Regions from separate parts of the Sulfuritortus calidifontis genome, predicted to be linked through region 1. Evidence: riboswitches for the same ligand, from Rfam matches in the RefSeq annotation. Region 1 holds a riboswitch; the other holds the start of a gene.
What was found. A riboswitch is a leader RNA that binds a small molecule or an ion and turns the genes downstream of it on or off. The one in region 1 is predicted to bind cyclic di-GMP.
Positions count from the first base shown of each region.

Region 2: another riboswitch for cyclic di-GMP. It lies ahead of EL388_RS07995 (DUF1631 family protein); the one in region 1 lies ahead of EL388_RS09280 (peptidase domain-containing ABC transporter).

Region 1 is NZ_AP018721.1:1,806,037-1,811,783, reverse strand. Features, by position in the region: gene trpE (anthranilate synthase component I) at 1-581, shown strand, start outside; gene EL388_RS09290 (anthranilate synthase component II) at 581-1,153, shown strand; gene trpD (anthranilate phosphoribosyltransferase) at 1,150-2,166, shown strand; cyclic di-GMP riboswitch class I at 2,408-2,490, shown strand; gene EL388_RS09280 (peptidase domain-containing ABC transporter) at 2,816-5,122, shown strand; gene EL388_RS09275 (hypothetical protein) at 5,146-5,571, shown strand; gene EL388_RS09270 (transposase) at 5,694-5,747, shown strand, end outside.
Region 2 is NZ_AP018721.1:1,521,618-1,527,364, reverse strand. Features, by position in the region: one part of gene prfB (peptide chain release factor 2) at 1-567, opposite strand, end outside; one part of gene prfB (peptide chain release factor 2) at 569-649, opposite strand; gene EL388_RS08005 (archease) at 709-1,146, shown strand; gene EL388_RS08000 (RtcB family protein) at 1,164-2,597, shown strand; cyclic di-GMP riboswitch class I at 2,670-2,754, shown strand; gene EL388_RS07995 (DUF1631 family protein) at 2,888-4,507, shown strand; gene EL388_RS07990 (EAL and HDOD domain-containing protein) at 4,510-5,747, shown strand, end outside.

The DNA.
Region 1 (5,747 bases):
GGCCCATCGCCGGCACCCGGCCGCGCGGCGTCACGCGCGAGGAGGACTTGAAGTTCGAGCAGGAACTGCTGGCCGATCCCAAGGAGCTGGCCGAGCACGTGCAGCTGATGGACCTCGGCCGCAACGATGCCGGCCGCGTCGCCCAGACCGGCTCGGTCAAGGTCACCGAGAACATGGTGATCGAGCGTTACTCCCACGTCATGCACATCGTGTCCAACGTCGAGGCCAAGCTGAAACCCGACCTCAACGCGATGGACGTGCTGCGCGCCACCTTCCCGGCCGGCACCGTGTCCGGCGCGCCCAAGGTGCGGGCAATGGAGATCATCGACGAGTTGGAGCCGACCAAGCGCGGCATCTACGCCGGCGCCGTGGGTTACCTCGGCTTCAACGGCGACATGGACCTGGCCATCGCCATCCGCACCGCGGTGATCAAGGATCAGACCCTCTACGTCCAGGCCGGCGCCGGCATCGTCGCCGACTCGGTGCCCGACAACGAATGGACCGAGACCCGCAACAAGGCGCGCGCCGTGCTGCGCGCGGCCGAGCTTGCCCTGGCCGGCATCGAAGGGGAGATCGAATAATGCTCCTGATGATCGACAACTACGACTCCTTCACCTACAACCTGGTGCAGTACTTCGGCGAACTGGGCGAGGAGGTGAAGGTCTTCCGCAACGATGAGATCGACCTCGATGCCATCGCGGCGCTCAAGCCTGACCGCATCGTGATCTCACCCGGGCCCTGCACGCCGAACGAGGCCGGGGTGTCGGTGCCGCTGATCAAGGCCATGGCCGGCAAGGTGCCGATCCTGGGGGTCTGCCTGGGCCACCAGAGCATCGGCCAGGCCTTCGGCGGCCGCATCGTGCACGCCAAACAGCTCATGCACGGCAAGACCTCGATGATCCAGCACAAGGACATCGGCGTCTTCCGCGGCCTGCCCAATCCCTTCCGCGCCACGCGCTACCACTCGCTGGTGATCGAGCGCGAGAGCCTGCCCGACTGCCTGGAGATCACCGCCTGGACCGAGGACGGCGAGATCATGGGCGTGCGCCACAAGACCCTGGCGGTGGAGGGCGTGCAGTTCCATCCGGAATCGATCCTGACCGAATATGGCCACGAGCTCTTGGCGAACTTTCTCAAGGAGACCGTGCGATGAGCCTGAACTACCCCGGTCTGCTGACCAAGCTGATCGCGCACGAGAATCTCTCGCGCGAGGAGATGCACGATCTGATGCGCGCGATCATGACCGGTGGCCTCACCCCGGCCCAGATCGCCGGTGCCATCATGGCCTTGCGCATCAAGGGCGAGACCGTGACCGAGCTGGCCGCCGCCGCCGAGGTGATGCGCGAGCTGTCGACCAAGGTGCCGCTCGCGGGCGTCGATCACCTGGTCGACACCTGCGGCACCGGCGGCGACGGCGCCCACACCTTCAACATCTCCACCGCCGCGGCCTTCGTCGCGGCGGCGGCCGGGGCGCATGTGGCCAAGCACGGCGGCCGTTCGGTCTCGTCCAAGTGCGGTAGCGCCGACGTGCTGGAGGCGCTCGGCATCAAGGTCGATCTGCCGCCCGAGCGCATCGCCCAGGCCGTGCGCGAGATCGGCGTCGGCTTCATGTTCGCGCCCCATCACCACTCCGCCATGAAGCACGCCGCCCCGGTGCGGCGCGAACTCGGCGTGCGCACCCTGTTCAATCTGCTCGGCCCCATGACCAACCCGGCCGGCGCGCCCAACCAGGTGCTCGGCGTCTTCCACCGCGACCTGGTGCCGCTCCTGGCCGCCGTGCTGCGCGAACTGGGCAGCCGCCATGTCCTGGTGGTGCATGCCGCCGATGGCCTGGACGAGCTAAGCCTGGGCGGCGTCAGCTTCGTCGCCGAACTGAAGGATGGCGAGATCAAGGAATACGCCGTGCAGCCGGCCGACTTCGGCCTGGTCCATTGCCCGTCCGAGCAACTCGCCGTGGCCGACATCGACGAGGCCAAGCTGCGCTTCATGCGCGCCTTCGACGACCTGGAATCGGCCGAACACGACATCGTCGCCTTCAACGCCGGCGCGGCGATCTATGTCGCCGGCGTCGCCGACTCGCTGGCAGCCGGCATAGCCAAGGCGCGCGAGGTGCTCGCCTCGGGCGCGGCCAAGAAGAAGCTCAAGGAGCTGATGGCCTTCGCCTGAACGGATGGGCGAAATTGGCGCCCCCGGCACGAATCGAACGTGCGACCCTCCCCTTAGGGGGGTGGTCAAGAAAGTAACCGCCTTGTAAGCGGTAGGTTGTCTGTTCGAGTCAGGCTGCCGGCACCAGCCGCTATCTGCCATTGAGCGGGCGAGGCATGCTTTCCGCTGGTATATAGCCTTTCTAGATAAGCAGTGCTACGTAATTGACGCTTTTCCTGGGCCGGATTTAGGATGTGTTCGTCCTTGAAAAGGGCAAATCCATCGAGCGATGGGCATAAAATAGTCGGCCTGAGGGACAGGTTTCAAGGCGGCGAGATTGCCAAGAAGGCAGGCTGTGCGTTGTCGAGCTGCACAGTTTTAAAATCGCCGCTGTTCGTTCCTTGGCGCAGCGCAGCCAACATAGTGACTAAATGCCGGCAATGAACGGCAATATGGGGTGGGAATGCGAACAACGATTCAGGGAAGGATCGGCGGGCGCGGCAATTGGGCGGTGAGTCTTGCCCATTTGTCAGCGCGCTTTATTGCGTCGGTCATCGCAAGACACTATCGGGCAGCGCATCAGGCGCTTGCGCGGCTTGTCGCCAGCGGCCCTGAAACAAATACCTGCAACATCGATCCCGCGCAAACGTCCTCCGGGGAAACAGAGTCTTTGGCGGAACAATCGGACGCGCAGGCCCAGCCACTGCTGCACCCCATCTCGCACGACGAACTGCTCTGGCTGCTGGGTAGCTTGTGCAACCGCTATCGCATCCCCTTCGATGCGGCACTCATCGCCCAGGAGTTTCCGCCACCCTACACCCTGGCCACTTTCCACGAGGCGGCGCGTTCATTAGGTCTCAAGACCGGTAACCGTGAATTGCCCGGCGTGGACTGGCAAGGCCTGCCGCTGCCCGCCATCGCCTTCATTCGTGCGACCCCCCAACACGCCGCAGATGTCGTTGAGGGCGGCAAGGAAGGCGAGCTTACCCTGGCCGAGCCCACTGCCGACTTGGCTGAAATTGAGAGCGAGCCCAGTGCAGACCACGGTGCCCCGGCTCAGCCCAGCGTCCCCGTCCTCATTCTAAACAGCGAGGCCGGTCAGTTGCTCTACTTCCGCCCCGGCGCCCAGGCGCCGGAGAGCTTGCCGGCCGGGGAGGCCGCCGCCTGGTTCGAGCCCGAGTTGGTGCTGGTGACCAAAGAATCGGTGGGGGAGGGCAAGGCAGAAGAGATTCCTGGCTTCGAGACCGAGAAAAAGGAATTCGGCTTCAGCTGGTTCATACCTGAACTGCTCAAGCACAAACTCATCTGGCGCGACGTACTGCTGGCCTCGCTGGCCATCCAGTTGGTCGGCCTCGCCACGCCGGTATTCACCCAGGTCATCATCGACAAGGTGGTGGTGCACCAGACCCAGAGCACCCTCTGGGTCATCGGCATTGCCCTGATCATGTTCCTGGTCTTCACCACGGTCATGAGCTGGCTGCGGCAATACCTGGTGCTGCACACCGGCAACCGCATCGACGCCGTGCTCGGCAGCCAGGTCTTCCGCCACCTCTTGCGGCTGCCCATGCCCTATTTCGAGCACCGGCCTACCGGCACTCTGGTTGCCCGCCTGCAGGGGGTGGAGACCATTCGCGAGTTCGTCTCCGGCGCCGCCATCACCCTGTTGCTCGACTTTCCGTTCCTGCTGATCTTCCTGGCGGTGATGTTCGCCTATTCCTGGCAGCTCTCGCTCATCGCCGTCGGCTTGCTCGGGGTGATCTGTGTGCTCAGCTTCCTGGTCGTGCCCATCTTCCGCGAACGGCTGAACAAGCAGTTCATGCTTGGCGCCCGCAACCAGGCCTTTCTCACCGAATACCTCTCCGGCATGGCCACGGTGAAGTCGCTACAGATGGAGCCGGACATCGACCGCAAATATGGCGACCTCTTCGCCCAATATCTGGCCGCCGGCTTCAGCGCCAAGCAGGCGGGCAACACCTACAACGTCGTCACCAATGGCGTGGAGCAGGTGATGACGCTGTCCATCCTGATCGTCGGTGCCCTGCTGGTGATGCAGAACGACGGCTTCACCGTCGGCATGCTGGTCGCCTTCCAGATGTTTGCCAGCCGCATGAGCCAGCCCATGCTCCGGCTGGCCGGCCTGTGGCAGGAATTCCAGCAGGCCGACATCGCGGTCAAGCGCCTGGGCGACATCCTCGACATGCCGCAAGAGCCGCACACCCTCACGCCCAAGCGGGAGAATGCCGGACAGGGCCGCATCGATCTGGCCGGCATCGGCTTCCGGTATTCCGAGCATCACCCCTGGCTCTACCGCAATCTCAACCTCACCCTCAAGCCTGGCCACCTTACCGTGCTCATGGGCCCGTCCGGTTCCGGCAAGAGCACCTTGGCTAAACTGCTGCTGGGCTTCTATCTGCCACAAGAGGGCAATATCAAGCTCGACGGCAAAGACATCCGCACCATGGCCGCCAACGAGCTGCGCACCGCCTTCGGTGTGGTGCCGCAGGAAACCGTGCTGTTCTCCGGCACCGTTTACGACAACCTGGTCATGGCCCACCCCCATGCCGGCTTCGAGGATGTAATCGCTGCCTGCAAGGCCGCCGAGATCCATGACGTCATCGAACACCTGCCCGAGGGCTACCAGACCGAATTGGGCGAGCATGGCGTCGGCCTCTCCGGCGGCCAGCGCCAGCGTATCGCCATTGCCCGCGCCTTGCTCAAGCGGCCCAAGATTCTCGTGTTCGACGAGGCCGTGTCCAACCTGGATCAGCAGACGGCCGAAGGTTTCGCCAAGACCATCAACCAACTCAAGGGCAAGGTCACCATGCTCTTCATCACTCACCAGATACCGCGTGGCCTGCAAGTGGACGAGGTGCTCAGCTTCGGCCCGCGTCAGCAGGCGACGCGGATGGAGGTGGTGGAGGATGAGCGGCGGCGGGATGGCGACAATAAAGAAACGAACGAAACGATGCACAATTAATTGTTGAGGGGGATAGAGGAGCGATGAAAAGGAAATCAACGCCAGGTACATTGATTATTGTTGTGTCGCTGATAATTGTAACCATTGGGATTTCTGAGGCGGGTTTTGAAGATAGAACGTTCGAAAATCAGCGGCTTGATCTCGCAAGGAAATCGGAAAATATTCTGATTGAAAATGGGGTCTGCTCGTCGATAAAGGACTGCCGAAATAAGAAATTAATATTTATTAGCCCTGCAAAATCTGGGATTAACGTTAAAACATATTCGATAAGTAGCAAAGCTGCTTTGCAGCAATTGACATCTCAGTGTGCCAAAGCATTTCTAGATGCTAATGGCGCAATTAATATAACTATAGAAATGTTCTCAATATCAAAAGATGAGGAACTAAAACGGCATTTCTGGCAAGCAAGTCATCCAAGCATGACTGTTGAATTTAAGGGAGATAAATGATGCCAAGTGTAGAACTTAGGGTGGACACTGGGGGTAGCGATTGGAAGCCACATTCTTTTCTGGTGATTACTGGGCCGAAATTAAAGGGGTCAGCTTCGCATAATCTTTCGAGCCGATAAACCATGCCCCGTCGCCCCCGCATCAAACTAGCCGGACTGCCCCAGCACATCGTCCAG
Region 2 (5,747 bases), 280 kb from region 1:
GTGGCGCCGGGCGTTGGAATCGAACGGCGATTTGCGCACCAGGCGGTGCACGCCGGTTTCGGTGCGCAGATAGCCGTAGGCGTAGTCGCCGTCGACCCGGATGGTCGCGCTCTTGATACCGGCCACCTCGCCCTCGGATTCTTCCAGAAGTTCGGCCTTGAAGCCCTTGCGCTCGCAATACTTGAGGTACATGCGCTCGAGCATGCTGGCCCAGTCCTGGGCCTCGGTGCCGCCGGCGCCGGCCTGGATCTCGATGAAGCAGGGGCTGGGATCCATGGGGTTGGCGAACATGCGGCGGAATTCCAGCTCCGCCACGCGCTTCTCGATGCCGGCGAGATCGGCGGCGACCGAGTGCAGGGTGTCCTCGTCGGCCTCCATCTGGGCCAGCTCGAACAGCTCGCCGGTGTCTTTCAGGGATTGCTCGACCTCTTCCAGGGTGAGCACCACGGCCTCCAGCGACTTGCGTTCGCGCCCCAGTTCCTGGGCCTGCTTGGCGTCGTTCCAGAGGGCGGGGTCCTCGGTAAGTTTGATGACTTCGTCTAGCCGGTCGCGTTTGCCCGGGTAGTCAAAGATACCCCCGTAGCTCTTTGGTCCGACGGGCGAGGTCGGCCAGTTGGTTCTCGATCTGATTGAGCTGTTCGGCTTCCATTTGAATTCCTGATTTCCTACCGGGGCGGAAAAAACGCAAAATTATAGCCGTCTTCAGCCTTGAGCCCCAGTCCTGCCGCCGCCATGACCCGCCGTTACCGCTATTTCGACCACGAGGCCGACATCGGCATCGAGGCCCGGGGCAAGACCGTGGACGAGGCCTTTGCCAACGCCGCCCTCGGCATGTTCGCCATCATGGCCGAGCCGGCCACGGTGCTCCCCGAGCAGGAGGTGGCCGTCGAGTTCGAGGAGGCCGACCTGGAGCTGGCCCTGGTGACCTGGCTGAACCAGCTGCTCGCGCAGGCCCGGCTGCGCGGCCTGGTCTTCTGCGCCTTCGAGCTGGAACACGCAGACACGCATTGGCTGGGCCGGGCCTGGGGCATGCCCTGGCGGCCCGGGGCGGAGCGCGGCACCGAGGTGAAGGGCGCCACGCTGACTATGCTGAAGGTGGAGCAGGGGACGAAGGGCTGGCTGGCCCGCTGCATCGTAGATGTCTGATTGAAAAGGGTTTGACCATGGACATGGCACGGCTCAGGCAGCTCGACGACTACTGCTTCACCGTGCCCAGGGCGGCGGGCGAGGTACGGTCCGAAGTGCTGCTCTACGGCAGCGCGCCGCTCTTGCGGACCATGGACGACATGGTGCTGACCCAGATCACCAACGTGGCCAAGCTGCCCGGCCTGGTCGGCCCGGCCATGACCATGCCCGATGCCCATTGGGGTTACGGCTTTCCCATCGGCGGGGTGGCCGCCTTCGACCCCGACTTGGGCGGCATCGTCTCCGCCGGCGGCGTCGGTTTCGACATTTCCTGCGGCATCCGCTGCCTGCGCAGCAATCTCGAGCTCAAGGACGCCGCGGCGCAGTTTCCCCAACTGGCCGACGCCCTGTTCCAGGCCATCCCGGCCGGCGTGGGCGAGGAGGGCGCGCTCAAGCTGTCCAGCCACGAACTGGACCAGGTCATGCTGGGCGGCGCCGAATGGGCGGTGCATCAGGGTTATGGCAGTGAATCCGACCTCGCCCTGATCGAGGAACACGGCAAGATGCGCGGCGCGGTGCCCGGCAATGTCTCCGAGTTGGCCAAGAAGCGCCAGCGTGGCGAGATGGGCACCCTGGGCTCGGGCAACCACTACCTGGAAGTGCAGGTGGTGGAAAAGATCTTCGACACCCAGGCCGCCCGGGCCTTCGGCCTGCACGAAGGCCAGCTGCTGGTCTCCATCCATTGCGGCTCGCGCGGCCTGGGACATCAGATCGGCACCGACTATCTGGTTTCCCTGGCCAAGGCGGCAAGTCGGCTGGGCATCGTCCTGCCCGACCGGGAACTGGCCTGCGCGCCGATCAATTCGCCCGAGGGGCAGGAATACCTGGGCGCGATGAATGCCGCGATCAATGTGGCCCTGGCCAACCGGCAGATCCTGGCCCACCTCACGCGCGCGGTCTTCGCCCGGGTGATTCCGGGCAGCCATCTGGCCACGCTGTACGATGTCTCGCACAACACCTGCAAGCTGGAAAAACACCGGGTCGATGGCAAGGACCGGATGCTCTATGTCCACCGCAAGGGCGCGACCCGCGCCTTCGGTCCCAATCACCCGGCGCTGCCGGCCGAATACCAGGCGGTGGGCCAGCCGGTGATCATCGGCGGCAGCATGGGCACCGGTTCTTACGTGCTGGCCGGCACGGCCGAGGGCGAACGGCGCGCCTGGTCCTCGGCCAGCCACGGCGCCGGCCGGGCCATGAGCCGCAACGCCGCCTTGAAGAAATGGCGCGGCCGGGAACTGATCGAGCAGCTCAAGGGCCAGGGTATCCTGATCCGCACCAAGTCCATGCGCGGCGCGGCGGAAGAGGCGCCCGGCGCCTACAAGGACGTCGACCTCGTGGCCGAAGCCACGGAAAAGGCCGGCCTTGCCCGGCGCGTGGCCTTCCTGCGGCCCAAGGTCTGCATCAAGGGTTGAACTGCGTAATCGCGCGGCTTGACAGCCCCGGCAGGGGAGGAGGTTTAATAGCGCCTGCGGAAGCGATTCCGCAACCTACAAGGGCAAACCCGTCGAAAGGCGGGGACGCAAAGTTACCGGTCTAAGGGGGCGACCCTACGACAGCGGGACCGCTAGGTGGCCAAACGTGGCGCGTTGGTGCGCGCCACCCATCTTCGCAGGCATTCGCCTGTTTGCATTGCCCTGATTTTTGCCGCAACGCAGCGGTGTTTGGACCCGAAGATCGCGCTCTCGGGTCAGGAGGTCGGGCCATGCAGGAATCGAATCTGAATCAACTTTCGCCGGATGCCGCCGCGCTGGTCGGCCAATGCCGCGATGCCGCCGTCGCCTGCTTGCCTTCGGCCTTTGCCGTGACACTGGGCGATGCCCTCAACGGCCTGATCGAGGCCAGGCCCTGGGTGGGGCCGGACAGCGCGATCGAATTGTATGAACAAGCCATCGGTGTCCTGCGACATCGACGGGGCGATTTGGAAGCGGCGTTCAGGGAGCGATATGCCGCGCTGTCCGACCCGGCCGGGGACAAGGCCGGGCAGACCGCGACGGCGCCAGCGCAGCGGCCCGGCCTGATGGACGAGGACGTGCATTACGACTTCGCGGCGCCGGAGACCCTGGCCCAGGCCATCGCCACGGCCTGCAAGGGCGAGCTCTACAGCCTGGAGCGGCGCCTCGATGCCATCACCGGCACGCGGGGCTGGCGGCAGTCGCCAGTGGCGCCGCAATTGATCGGGGCGGCGTCCATCGAGGCCATGCGCCAAGCCGGCCTGGTCCGTGCGATCCGCCAGAGCCTGCTGCCCTTGTTGGCCGAATATCTGCCGCAGCAGGTCAAGCCGGTCTATCAGGCGCTCAACCAGTTCTTGCTCGAGCGCCAGGTGCTGCCCGAGTTGAAACTCGGCCTGCCGGCCAAGGGCCAGGCCGGCACCGTCGCCGCCGTCTGCCAGAACTGGCTGATGCGGCAGTCGTTGAGCCAGCCGACGCCGTCGCAGGGCCAGACCCTGGCCCAGGTGCTGGCTGGCTGGCGGCACGGCGATGCCGAGGCTGCCCGCCTGCTCGGGCTGGATGCCGGGGCGCTGGCCGCGGGCATGGCGATCCTGCGCCGGATCGAGCAGGCCGCCAGCCTGCAGCTGAGCGCGGCGGATCGGGTGGCGCTGGATTGGGCGGCCGGATGGTTCGAGGCCCGGGTCTTCACCGCTGCAGTGCCCGCCGACTGGCAGGTGCGCATCGGCCGTCTGCAGCTGGTCGTGCTGCGCGCCGCCTTGCAGGATGCCGAGGGCGTATTGCGCCAGGGCGCGCACCCGGTGCGTCAATTGCTGGACGCCCTGATCGTCCTGGCCGGCTGCGAAGCGGCGCAGACCGTGGCGGTCAAGGCCGAGGTCGCGACCCTGATCGAGGGCCTGCAACAGCGTGAGGACAATCTGGCTGAGGGTTTCCGTCAGGCTTTGGCCGCGCTGCCCGGGCTGGATCCTGCTGCCGCAGTCGATGGCGCTAGCCAGTTTGGCGATGCCGCTACAGCCGAAGCGATGATCCGGCATGCGCTCGAAGGCCGCCGCATCCCCGGTGCCATGGAATCCTTCCTGCTGATGCACGGACCCGAGTTGGTGCGCCAGACTGATGCCACAGAGGCAGCGCAAATTCTGGCCGACCTGATCGGCAGCCTTGAGCCGGCCGGCTGGCGGCAGCGTCGTGAAGAGCTGGCCGCCGCCCTGCCGGGCTTGCTCAAGCGCCTTCAGGGGCTGATGGCGCAGGCCAACCTGGCCAGCGAAGTGCGCGGCAAGTTCTTCGGCGACCTGGTGAAATGCCATGCCACGTTGATGCGCGCCACCCGGAACAAGACAGCCGAAACCAAGGCGAACCCCGACAGCAAGGTGGCTTGATCATGGTGAAAAAGGAGATGCCGGCGAGTCATTTGCAATTGCTTGGGCGCAGCGGCACGGACAAATCGCCAGCGCGCGCTTCCGGCCCGCTGCGCTTTCTGACCCGGCAACCCATTCTCGACGCCGGACACCGGCTGATCGGCTATGAGTTCGGCGTGCAGAAAAACGTCCCGGTGCCGGTGGCGGCCGGGGCGCAAAGCCTGCAGCAGATGCGCGACGAATGGCTGCTGGCCAGTGCCCGCACCTCGGGCCTGCAGCAGGCCCTGGGCGACCGCTATCTGAGCTTCCTCGCGGTCGATGCCGCCAGCCTGACCGGCCTGTCCCTCGATCGCTTGCCTGCGAGCATCGTGCTCGTGGTGCGCGACCTTGCCGCGCTGTCGACGGCCGGCCGGGATCGCCTGCTCGATCTCGCCAGCCTCGGTGCGCGCCTGGCCCTCAACGACGAAGACAGCGTCGCAGCCGCCGCCCTGCCGGCGGCGATCTGGCGCTATGTGCGGATCGACGTCAATCAGGGCGATGCCCTGGCGCTGGCGCAGCGTTACGACCGCGCTCGCGGCCAATATCCGGCCGCTCGCATCGTTGCCGCCGGGGTCGATACCGACGAGGCATTCCGGGCCTGCAAGAAGACCGGTTTCCAGTTGTTCCAGGGCTATCACCTGGCCAGCCTGCAGCCGGCCGCGGCGCACCGCCTGTATGGCAGTCGGGCCCGGCTCATGGACCTGCTCAACAGCGTGATGAATGGCGCCGAGATCGCCGAGGTCGAGGCGAAATTCAAAACCGATGCCGGGCTGAGCTACAAGCTGTTGCGCTATCTCAATTCGCCCGCCCTGATGCTGAACCAGCCCATCCAGTCGATTGCCCATGCCCTGATGTACCTCGGTCACGAGCAGTTGTATCGCTGGCTGACCTTGCTCCTGTTCGCCGGTGGCGAATCGGACGCCCGCAGCCAGGCCCTGCTGAGAAACGCGGTGGTGCGTGCGCGGCTGGTCGAGAACCTGGGCAAGGGCCAGGTGCCCATGGCCGAGCGCGGCCGGTTGTTCATCCTGGGCATGCTTTCGCTGATCGATGCCCTGCTCAATCTGCCCATGCAGCGCGCCATCGACGGCCTGCATCTGCCACAGGGCGTGGTCGACGGCCTGCTTCAGCGTAGCGGGGCCTACGCGCCCTATCTCTTGCTGGCCGAGGCCTGCGAGGGGTTCGATCAGGAGGCGGTCGAGGCGCTGGCCGGCCGGGTCGGCCG